Regions from separate parts of the Acetobacter sp. DmW_043 genome, predicted to be linked through region 1. Evidence: predicted binding sites of a transcription regulator. Region 1 holds the regulator's gene; the other holds the start of a gene.
What was found. The regulator LexA, encoded in region 1, represses DNA repair genes until DNA is damaged. The targets are predictions, from matches to a motif close to TGTTCTANNTANGTTC.
Positions count from the first base shown of each region.

Region 2: the regulator LexA is predicted to act here: its motif matches at 2,321-2,336, upstream of recA (recombinase RecA).

Region 1 is NZ_JOMN01000032.1:6,776-12,297, reverse strand. It holds gene HK11_RS09385 (serine hydrolase) at 240-1,415, shown strand; gene HK11_RS09380 (TonB-dependent siderophore receptor) at 1,554-3,767, shown strand; gene lexA (transcriptional repressor LexA) at 3,867-4,535, shown strand; gene HK11_RS09370 (ABC transporter permease) at 4,576-5,325, opposite strand; gene HK11_RS09365 (ABC transporter ATP-binding protein) at 5,388-5,522, opposite strand, start outside.
Region 2 is NZ_JOMN01000004.1:75,582-81,103, forward strand. It holds gene HK11_RS01350 (glucan biosynthesis protein) at 1-27, opposite strand, end outside; gene HK11_RS01355 (winged helix-turn-helix domain-containing protein) at 119-472, opposite strand; gene HK11_RS01360 (GNAT family N-acetyltransferase) at 610-1,092, shown strand; gene recA (recombinase RecA) at 1,095-2,132, opposite strand; gene HK11_RS01370 (gamma-glutamyltransferase) at 2,391-3,746, opposite strand; gene HK11_RS01375 (DsbA family protein) at 3,994-4,767, shown strand; gene hemA (5-aminolevulinate synthase) at 4,821-5,522, opposite strand, start outside.

The DNA of each region.
Region 1 (5,522 bases):
CCAACGCCCTGCCGGTCTTGTCAGCTCAGAGCCTGACGAAAAGCTCTGTCTGGTCATTCGGCTCACTATGTCTTCGGGAATATCAGAATTTAAGATATTTTATGACAAAAAATTTAATTTTCTGATCAGTATTTTTCTCTCGCTGAAAAGCAGAAATTGATAAATCTCTTTTACACTCGGCTGTTCCATTATTTTTTCAAACCCTTAGCGTTGCAGGCCGGTTAAGGAGCTCAGATAACATGACACAGTCTTTTTCTTATACAGGCCGACGACGCTTCCTGACACAGGCCCTGGCCGGAACGATGACTCTGGGGCTGCCGTCATACGTTTTTGCTCAGGCACCAGCTGACTTTAATGGTAACACGCTTGACAGGCTATTTCTGAATGCCGTCAGCGAACACGAGATACCAGGTGCTGTGGCTGCAATTGGCAGCAAAGGGAAAACAATATGGCGGGGTGTCTTTGGCCACCAGGCCCTGATACCCCACCCCGAATCCATGACCTGGCATACGCTCTTTGATATGGCCTCTCTTACGAAGCCTCTTATCACGGCTCCCTCAGTCATGCAGCTGTATGAACAAGGCAAAATAAAACTCGACACGCCTGCCTGCCACTATCTGCCTGATTTTGCCGCTCAGGGAAAAGAGCATATTACGATACGCCATCTGCTGACACATTACTCAGGCCTGCAACCCGACCTTGACCTGGGGACACCATGGTCAGGCAAAGAAATTGCTGCACAGCTGGCCTGTAACGCCGTACCACAGAGCAAAGCCGGCAAAAAATTCGTCTATAGCGATATTAATTATGTTGTTCTCGGACTGATTGTGGAGGCCCTCTCAGGGCTGCCGCTCGATATCTATGCCACACGTCATATTCTGCAGCCTCTTGGTCTTAAACGGTCATTCTTCAGGCCTGATCCTGCATTATATGATGATATTGCTCCCACTCAGTTCGATGAAAACGGCACTATGCTGCGCGGAGTCGTTCACGATCCTACAGCAAGAAGAATGGGCGGTGTGGCAGGCCATGCCGGCCTTTTCTCATGCGCTGATGACATCATCACATACGCAAAAGCACTTCTGGCACGCCGCGCTGGACAGCCGTCGCTTTTTCCGCTCTCACAGAAAACTGTTATCATGATGTCTACCCCGCAGCAGCCACATAAAAAAACAGATCTGCGCGGCCTGGGGTGGGATATTAACACCCATTATTCAACACCACGTGGCGCTGTTTTTCCGCTGACCTCATTTGGTCATACCGGTTTTACCGGCACATCGCTCTGGCTGGTGCCTGAAACGCAGATTTTTGTAATGATTTTAACGAACCGTGTGCATCCTGACGGAAAAGGCAAGATCATTCCGCTTCGCCATGATGTCGCGACGGAAGCTGCCATAGCACTCCGCCAGAATTAAGGCTTACCGGTTATCTCGCTGATATTCAGAGGGATAATTTTCTGACTGAGTATATTCCTTCATATATAGACAAATCACATAAGTTACGGCAGAAGAACGTTTATTCCGTGTTATTCCTTCTGAAATCTGATTGTCCTGATGAAATACTCTCTCTCCGCTCTGCTCCTTCTCTCAACCACTGTTATCGGCGAAGGTGCTACGGCTTTTGCACAAACAAACCTGCAGACAACGACACATTCAGGAGCAGGGAAAGCGCAGCCAGCAGGAAAAAGAGAAGCCATTACTGTCACAGGGCATACAGCAGCAGGCGCTCTGGCAAACTATAACAAACCCGATGCAACACTCGGACCGCTAGGCACACGCCGCACACTTGATACGCCAATGTCGATTATGACAGTGCCTCACGATGTCATTGTTAATCAGCAGGCCCGCAATATTAACGACCTGATGTCTTATATGCCCTCAGTACAGCTTGAAATTCGCGGCGACCCAAATACCAGCCGCCCCCAGTCTCGCGGGTTTGAAGCTGATGTTGTTTCAAACACCCGCATGGACGGACTAAACATTGTATCGACCACCCCCTATGCGGCTGAGCAGTTTGATAACCTTCAGGTGCTTAACGGCCTGGCCGGTGCATTATATGGCACACAAAACCCCGCAGGTACCTTTGAATACAGTCTGAAACGCCCCACTGATAACCGCTTTAACCGCCTGACTGTCGGTGTAGATTCGATCGGCACTGTTATGGAGCATGCAGACCTGTCAGGCCGGCTTGGCCGCAATAAATGGTTTGGCTACCGTATCAACCTGCTGCACGGCAATGGCACAAGCTATGTTCAGGACAGCTGGGTACGCCGTAACCTTGTCAGTGCTGACTTTGACTTTCGCCTGGATAGTAAAACAACGATTGAAGTTGATGCCAGCCACTATACATATGATGAGCGCGGCACACCAGGCGGCTTTGCTTTTGGTGACACAATTGATCTGCCCAAAGCCCCTGATATGGGAAAAGCCGGCCTGGGTCAGAAATATGCCGGCTTCAACATGGAAACCAATACATTTCTGGCCAAAATCAAACATCGCTTTAACGACAACTGGAGCATGACACTGGGCGGCCTGTATCAGGATGCTATCCGCCAGGTTTTTGCTACGGCCAACACGCTGACCGATAACAGTGGCGATTATACACAAAGTATCGCAGCAGCGACCACGGCTAATGACTTCAGAGTAGGCAGTAACCTGGCTTATATTAACGGGCGGGTTTTTACCGGCCCGGTCAGACATGATCTGGTGATTGGTACCAACGGTTATATGATGGGTAACTATAACCCCACAACAGGTGAAAAATTTACGCTTGGGAGCTCAAACCTCTATAATCCGCAAAAACTGCCTGGCCAGCAGCCCTACTATCACGGTCGCTACCGCTCGGCTTACGTTATGAACCAGTCGTTTATTGTGGGAGATACAATACGTCTGGACAGACACTGGTCAATTATGGGCACATTATCATGGAGCTGGATACGCACTGACAGCTGGAGCAACCCGCTGGCAGCTTCTTACAAACACTCTATTTACAAACGCTCTGCTGCATTCAGTCCTATGACCAGTCTGATTTACAAACTGACCGATAATCAGACAGCCTACTTTACCTATGGCCGTTCGGTGCAGCCTGGCACAGTCGCCCCCGCGGGTGCAGCCAATGTGAACGAATATACCAGCCCGCTGCGTAGTGAAGAATATGAAGTGGGCTACAAAATCATGTTCAGAAAACTCCAGATCAACGTCGCCGGCTTTCGTATGACCCGCCCGTTTGGCTATACTGATCCCACAACGCACATCTTTAACACCTATGGCAACCAGCGTAATTATGGTGTTGAAGCACAAATTGCCGGTTATATTCTGCCCAACCTCTCTGTTCTGGCCGGCATGACCTGGCTTGATGCTCAGATGGGTAACACTGGCAACGTCGCCACCAGCCATAAAGAAGTTGTTGGTGCTCCTCCTGTACAGGCTAACGTTTTACTGGATTATCGCCTGCCTGCTTCAACGGGTGATATTGCTTCACGCCTGGCTTTCAATGCCTCGGTGCATTACACCGGCCGCCGCGCGGCAAACCTGACCAACTCCACCTATGCAGCCTCATACGTTACACTTGACCTTGGCACCCGCTTTGCCTTCAGAGCCGCACGACACCCGTGGATGGCCCGCTTTGGTGTCTCAAACGTGGCAAATGAACGCTACTGGGCATCTGTTTACCCGACCTCAATCAACGGAGCGAGTGCTACAGCCAATAACAGTGCCTATGCCGGCCTGCCGCGTACGTTTCATTTCACTCTTGAGGCTGACTTCTGAACCTTATGCAACCACGATCAAATCTTGACCTGAAAAAAGAACCTATATAGAACAAAAAACATTATCCCTCTGAGATTCTGCCGAAAAGGTGCCTGAGTTATGCTAACACGCAAACAATATGCCCTTTTGCAGTTTATTGACTCATACCTCAAAAAAACCGGCTTTTCACCCTCGTTCGATGAGATGAAAACCGCCATGGGGTTACGTTCTAAATCAGGGATACATCGCCTTATTTCAGGTCTGGAAGAACGCGGTTTTCTGAAGCGACACCACCACCGTGCCCGTGCACTGGAAGTGCTGCAACGACCTGAGATGCTGGCTAACGAAGCCGAAGAGCCATTACCGCACAACGTTGTCAGAGGGAAATTTTCATCCCCTCAGGCGCCTTCCTGCAAAGTTCCCCTCTACGGGCGGATTGCCGCCGGCCTGCCTATTATGGCCATGCCCGAAACACTTTCTTACATCGACATCCCTTCTGACCTGACAGGTTCAGGTGAGTATTATGCGCTGGAAGTTGCCGGGGATTCCATGATTAATGACGGGATACTGGACGGCGATACCGTTGTGATAAGACGCACTGAACACGCAGAAAGTGGTCAGATTATCGTTGCTCTGATTGACGAGAATGAGGTCACACTCAAACGTCTGCGTCGTAAAGGCAAAACGATTGCACTTGAAGCGGCTAACCCCAGCTATGAAACGCGTATTATACCAGCGGAAAGACTGAGAATTCAGGGAACGCTGGCTGGTCTGATACGCCGGTACTGATACGGGTTACTGTACCGAAAACAGGCTCTGCTGCCGGCCTTTAATCAGGCCGAACACGTGAAAACGCAAATGTTGCAGCAAAAGCCGCGACAATATTGACTACAATTAAAATAAACACCGACATAAGCGGATCATAATAATACTGACCGCCCAGTGCACCCCGCATCCCATCAATACCATAGGATAACGGGTTAAGAGAGGTCAGTGTTACCACCAGCAGCTTTTGCCCCTCCAGAGGGAACACCGCCCCGGACAAATAAAATAAGGGGGTTGCAACAAAATTTACAATCTGCCCAAAACTCTGTGTGTCTTTAAGAACAGAACCCAGAATACTGCCAATAAACGAAAAGAAAATCGCAATCAGCACCGCAAAGCCAAAGGCTATCAAAACACCTCCGGCAGGCACTTTATGTAAGCCGGCAACAGAGCAAACCACCCCAACCAGAACTGCCTGAATCAGCGCAACAGTTGTCACGCCCAGCGCACGCCCGAACAAAATACATGTGCGCGAAGCCGGAGCAACCATCGTCTCTTTAATAAAACCAAACTGCCGGTCCCATAGCAGATCATTGCCAGCAAATACTGTATTAAACAAAATGCACGAACCCAGCACACCCGGTACCAGAAAGGCAAAATAATCCCCCCGGCCGGCCTGCTGGTAAATAGGAGAAAAACCAAGCCCCAGCGCTACCAGGAACAGGAATGGCTGAGCAAGAGCTGAAAAAACACGTCCAGGTGCGCGCAAATACGCCATTACCTGACGTCTCCACAGACAATAAATCAGATCCATGGCTGTTCTCCACCACTGCATTGCAGTGCCGTAAATATATCCTGTAAAACTATACTGTTCATTTAATTATCCGCTTCAGGCAAAGCATCTTCTATTTCTGTTTTGCCTGCAAAAAATACAGATTCGCGCTCTGATAACTGACCGGTCAGAGATAAAAATGCATCTTCAAGCGTCTGACCTTTTGCGTGACTGATCAC
Region 2 (5,522 bases), on a different contig from region 1:
GTCTCGTCGCTGTATAGATGACGACACGCCTGATCTCCTGTTATACACCGCTTTATTCTGCGATATTATTTTTCACCCGGACTATGCTGACCATACTTATATGAATTTAGATTTTTTTTTAAGTCTTTGTCTTCTGACCTGCCAGCAAACGGCGTAAACGGGCCATATCCTCAGCACAGGCAACTGCTGCCTCTGCTTCCATTTTGCGATAAAGGGCGAGTACTGCAAGCCCCAGTTGCGTAACCGTAGCGCCGCCGCCGCCGCCCGTGCGTGTTGTCACTACAGGAGAGGAAAAAAGCTGATTGAGGCTGTCAACCAGAAGCCATGTCCGCCTGTAAGACATGCCCATGGCCCGCCCGGCTGCAGAAATAGAACCCGTTTCGGCAAGTTTTTCAAGTAAACGTATTTTCCCGTGACCCAGCACAGGCGTATCATCTGCATCAAGGCGCAGCGTGAGTCTTACTTCCGGCATGATCTGACAGCTTCAGTTCACAGCAGAGAATATTTGCATGAGACGCTAAACCTCTGAATAGCTATTTTTTTCAACTAAATAAGTCGGGACATTTTAAAATAATGCCTGTTATATGCCCCTCTAGCATCTGGCGCCTCATGACACCAGACGATCTTATCAGTGTCACCAGCCTGGCCACACAGATACACACTGACTACCCCGAAGATGCGGCAGTTTTTACCAACCGCCTGAAACTGGCACCTGATGGCTGTTTTGTGCTGAGCAAAGGAGCATTGATTGAAGGGTATATTCTCAGTCACCCCTGGTTTGGGTGCATAACACCGAAACTAAATGCCATACTCACAGCCCTGCCTCAGGCCCCTGACCGCTGGTATCTCCACGATATTGTATTAAGTCCTGCAACAAGAGGGCTGGGACTTGCCGGCACCGGTATTGCTCTGATGGAAACCATAGCCCGAAGCTATGGTCTGCCCTGCATCAGTCTGGTTTCAACACGGCTTGCCCTGAAATTCTGGGAGAAACAGGGATTCACACCAGAAAACATTTCTAAGGAAGAAGAAAAAGTGCTGGCTTCTTATGACCCCGAAGCCAGACTTTTATCACGCATAATAGCGGACTAACTCTACTCGTCTGCGTCTGCGCTTTCATCAGGCTCAGGTGACGCCATCATGGAATCTGCCACTACACCGGCATGAACACGTACTTTTTGTTCAATATCTGCCGCCATTTCAGGGTGATCACGCAGAAACTGCTTGGCGTTTTCACGGCCCTGGCCAATGCGCTGGCTATCGTAGGAGAACCAGGCGCCTGACTTTTCAACCACGCCAGCTTTCACACCAAGGTCAAGCAACTCGCCGACCTTACTCACCCCTTCGCCATACATAATGTCAAATTCAACCTGGCGAAAAGGAGGGGCCATTTTATTTTTAACGACCTTAACCCGGGTCTGATTACCCACGACTTCATCTTTATCTTTAATAGAGCCGATACGACGAATATCGAGACGCACTGAGGCATAAAATTTCAGTGCGTTACCCCCCGTTGTTGTCTCGGGGCTGCCGAACATTACACCGATTTTCAGACGAATCTGGTTAAGGAAAATCATCATGGTGTTAGAGCGTGCGACCGAACCTGTCAGCTTACGCAATGCCTGGCTCATCAGCCGGGCATGCAGGCCAACATGGCTGTCGCCCATATCACCCTCAAGCTCTGCACGCGGCACAAGAGCTGCCACACTGTCGACAACCAGCACATCAATTGCACCCGAACGCACGAGCGTATCGGCAATTTCAAGTGCCTGCTCACCCGCATCCGGCTGGCTGATCAGCAGGTTATCAACATCAACGCCAAGCTTTTTGGCATATCCGGGGTCCAGAGCATGCTCAGCATCAATAAAAGCGCAGGTGCCGCCTTTTTTCTGTGCTTCAGCAATAGCATGCAAAGCAAGGGTGGTTTTACCAGAACTCTCCGGGCCGTAAATCTCGATTACGCGGCCACGTGGCAAACCACCAATGCCGAGCGCAATATCAAGCCCCAGAGAGCCGGTAGGAATGACGTCAGCCTGTTCACGCGGGCGCTGGCCCAGCCGCATAACAGACCCTTTACCAAAAGCACGCTCGATCTGCCCGAGTGCACCTTCAAGAGCTTTTGCCTTATCCATACCCTACCCTTCCTGCTGTCTGTCAGACATTATACTGCACAGGCTGCACGGTGCGCCTGTATTTTGATTCTACGGGCGCTTCCTGCTTAAGCGCATGCCTGACAACACCCGTTTCAGCCCGTCATACTGCCTGTTCTGCACACTCAGCACAACGCATTAAGAAACCGTTCTTCTTTTGTTTTATTTAGGAACAAAAGAAGAACATGTGTAGTGAAATTATTGAAAAAATGCAAGCTGTGTATCCGACAGAGCCGTGTCTTATTTTTTCTGGTTATCCTGGTTACCGGAAACCGCCAGACCGCTGCCACGAGGGTCTGTCCAGCCGAAGCATTTTTTTTCATCTCCCGGCAAACCGTCGCGACATGACACAAAATTTGCACGTCCATTGCCATTACCCACTTTAGGTTTCACCCCTAAAATAGCGGCCCTGAGCGCAATTGCTGCTGTATCAGCTGCGACATTTTGCCCTGAAGCTGTTGCGGCAGCATGGAAATAATCTTTGTTTTTATGTGCTATCGCCGCCGCCAGCATAGGCAGAGGTAATCTGGCAGGAGAGGCTGCAAGAACGATACCTGTAGAACCTGCGACACGGCCTGTACCAAACAGATTATTCATTGTCAGAGCACAACCAACAGTCTCTCCCTGGCGGTCAGTCACAATGAAGGAGGTAGATGCCGGCAGAGCACTCAGGTTACCCCCCTGAGGGAAACGCTGCGAATCCACCATAGACTGCGCCATATTTACATTTATCGGCTTACCATTCGTCTGATTACGCCAGCCTGACACGACGGATTCACCAATCAGCACACCCTGATTCTGATGATGTGTCAGAGCCGCCGCCATACCCAGACCACCATCAGCCGGAGGAGGCAGTAAATTCACCCTCAACCCGTTAATATCCAGAGATAAAGGAGCCGAAACCGTTGCAAGGTTGCGCCTCATATCAGCCATAGACACTCCCCCACCGGCATCGTGAGCAGCCTGAGAGAACACCTGACCAAGAGAGCCTGTATATAAATCACCTGTCCCGGCTGTGCGAATGCGCTCAAGAGATCCTGCAAGACGTGACTGCACCATCAGGTCATTCGTCTTCAGAATTTCTCCTTTGCCATTGCTAAAAATCGCCTGTGCTTTTTCATCTGCCAGCAAGGCAGCGTCAACTGTGCTCAGATCTGAAGCCAGTAATGTGCCAACAGGCACACCGTCACGGGCCATATTACGAGCCGGCATCAGCGTTTCGGAGAAATCGACACTGCCATAATGCAACTGCATCAGATAAAGGCCACGCACCAGCATAGGGACCGCAGCAGGACGCTCAGCTCCTGCCTCCGTTCCCGCCGGGGGCAGAAACAGAAAAGCTTCACCATTCTTCTGCCCGGGTTTCCAGGCAAGACAGGCACCACCGGCTCCCAGTGAAGCACGTGAAGGTAATGTTACAGATAAAGCCAGCCCCAGTGTTGCCGCAGCATCTGCCGCATTACCGCCCCGGGCCAGTACATCACGCGCAGCAAGCGCTGCCAGAGGTTCATCAGCGACAACTTCTCCGACAAAACCAGAAACAGCCGTGAGCTGAGGTGCTGAAGACCCTCCACAACCCGCCAGTAACGCTGCCATAAACAAACTGGCAGCCACACGTGTGGGAGCGGAAAAGATCGATGTACGTCGGGCAGAACCGGGGCTTAAATAACGCTCGGACACGTCAGGATCTCTCCATTTATTCTCAGATACGCTCACAGACAGATTTTAGCTGCCTTCTTTTCGATAGCCATCTTCGGCACACTCAGCAACACATACTCTGCGTTTGTGGTAAAGCTTTCTGTCTGCAATTCCCATTCTAACGCTTCTGCATTAGGGTAAAATCATGAAAAAATCAGTTTTTCCCTCTCTCAGGCAACTTACTTTTGTAACCGGTGCCTGTCTTTCGCTTTCAGGTTTTTCTGTACCAGCTTATGCTGACAGCCAGAGCTTTACACCCGAGCAGCGTAAAGAAATCGTAAACATTGTGCGCGACGCACTTAAAACAGACCCCTCTATTCTGGCAGATGCCGTTGCCTCCATGCAGGCGCAGGCCACAGCAAAGCAGCAGTCTGATGCTCTTGCCGCTGTACGGGCGCACAAAGACCTGTTTGGACAGAGCAACACAGACATTGTTCTGGGCAACCCTCATGGCACACTGGAAGTTGTAGAGTTTTACGACCCCCGCTGCCCTTATTGCCGCAAGGTTCTGTCAGACCTGGACAAACTCGTTGCAAGCGAGCATGACCTGCGCCTGGTAGAAAAAATTGTGCCTGTTCTGGGTCCGAACAGTGTTCTCGACGCCCGTGCTATTCTGGCCGCCGGTGAGCAGCATGCTTACAAAGAGTTTCAGCTTGCTCTGATGAGTGACACGGCAAGTCCGTCAACAGATCGTATTCGCCGGGTTGCGCAGCATATTGGCCTGAATGCCGATCAGCTTATAAAAGACATGCAGAGCCCAAAAGTGGCTACCGCCCTGCATAACAACATAGAGCTGGCCCGCTCCATCAACCTCGACGGCACACCAACGTTTGTCTTTGGTGATCTGCAGATTGTCCCCGGTGCGGTTTCTCTCGATGAGTTAAAAACCGCTCTCGCCCGCATGCGAAAAAGCCACTGAAAAATTCAGACATTCCTCCTCGTTTAAGAGCAGGAATGTCTGCCAGCCAAAAATCAGCCAACGCCCTCTGGCTGCGGTTGCCAGGTGTGCACGATACCTTCCTCACGAAACAAAACAGAGAGAGCGCGCACCATATCATCCATCATTTCATCCGTATGTGACGGACCTGGTGTCAGGCGCAGGCGCTCTGTTCCGACAGGTACAGTCGGGTAATTAACAGGCGTTGCGTAATGCCCGAACTCCCGAAGCAGGCGCGCACTGATCCTTTTGCAACGCTCCGCATCACCGACAGGCACAGGTATGATATGACTTGGAGTCATCGTAAAAGGGATACCCGCAGCACGCAGACGCTGCCTGAAAGCATGCACCCGCTCAAAAATAGCATCACGACGCCAGTTTTCTGCCCTTACCTTTTTTACACTCACCAGGGCAGCGCCAACAACAGAAGGCGGCAGAGCCGTAGTGAAGATAAAACCGGATGCTGTTGATCGCAGGAAGTCAATAATCTCAGCTGATGCTGTGACATAACCACCATGCACACCAAAACCTTTAGCCAGGGTACCCTCGATGATATCAACCTGGTCGGCAACCGCATCACGCTGTGATACGCCGCCGCCTTCCTCGCCGTACAAACCAACAGCATGCACTTCATCAAGATAAGTCAGAGCATTATATTTGCGGGCCAGAGCACATGTACCGGCAATATCAGAGATATCGCCATCCATTGAATAAACACTCTCAAATGCAATCAGCTT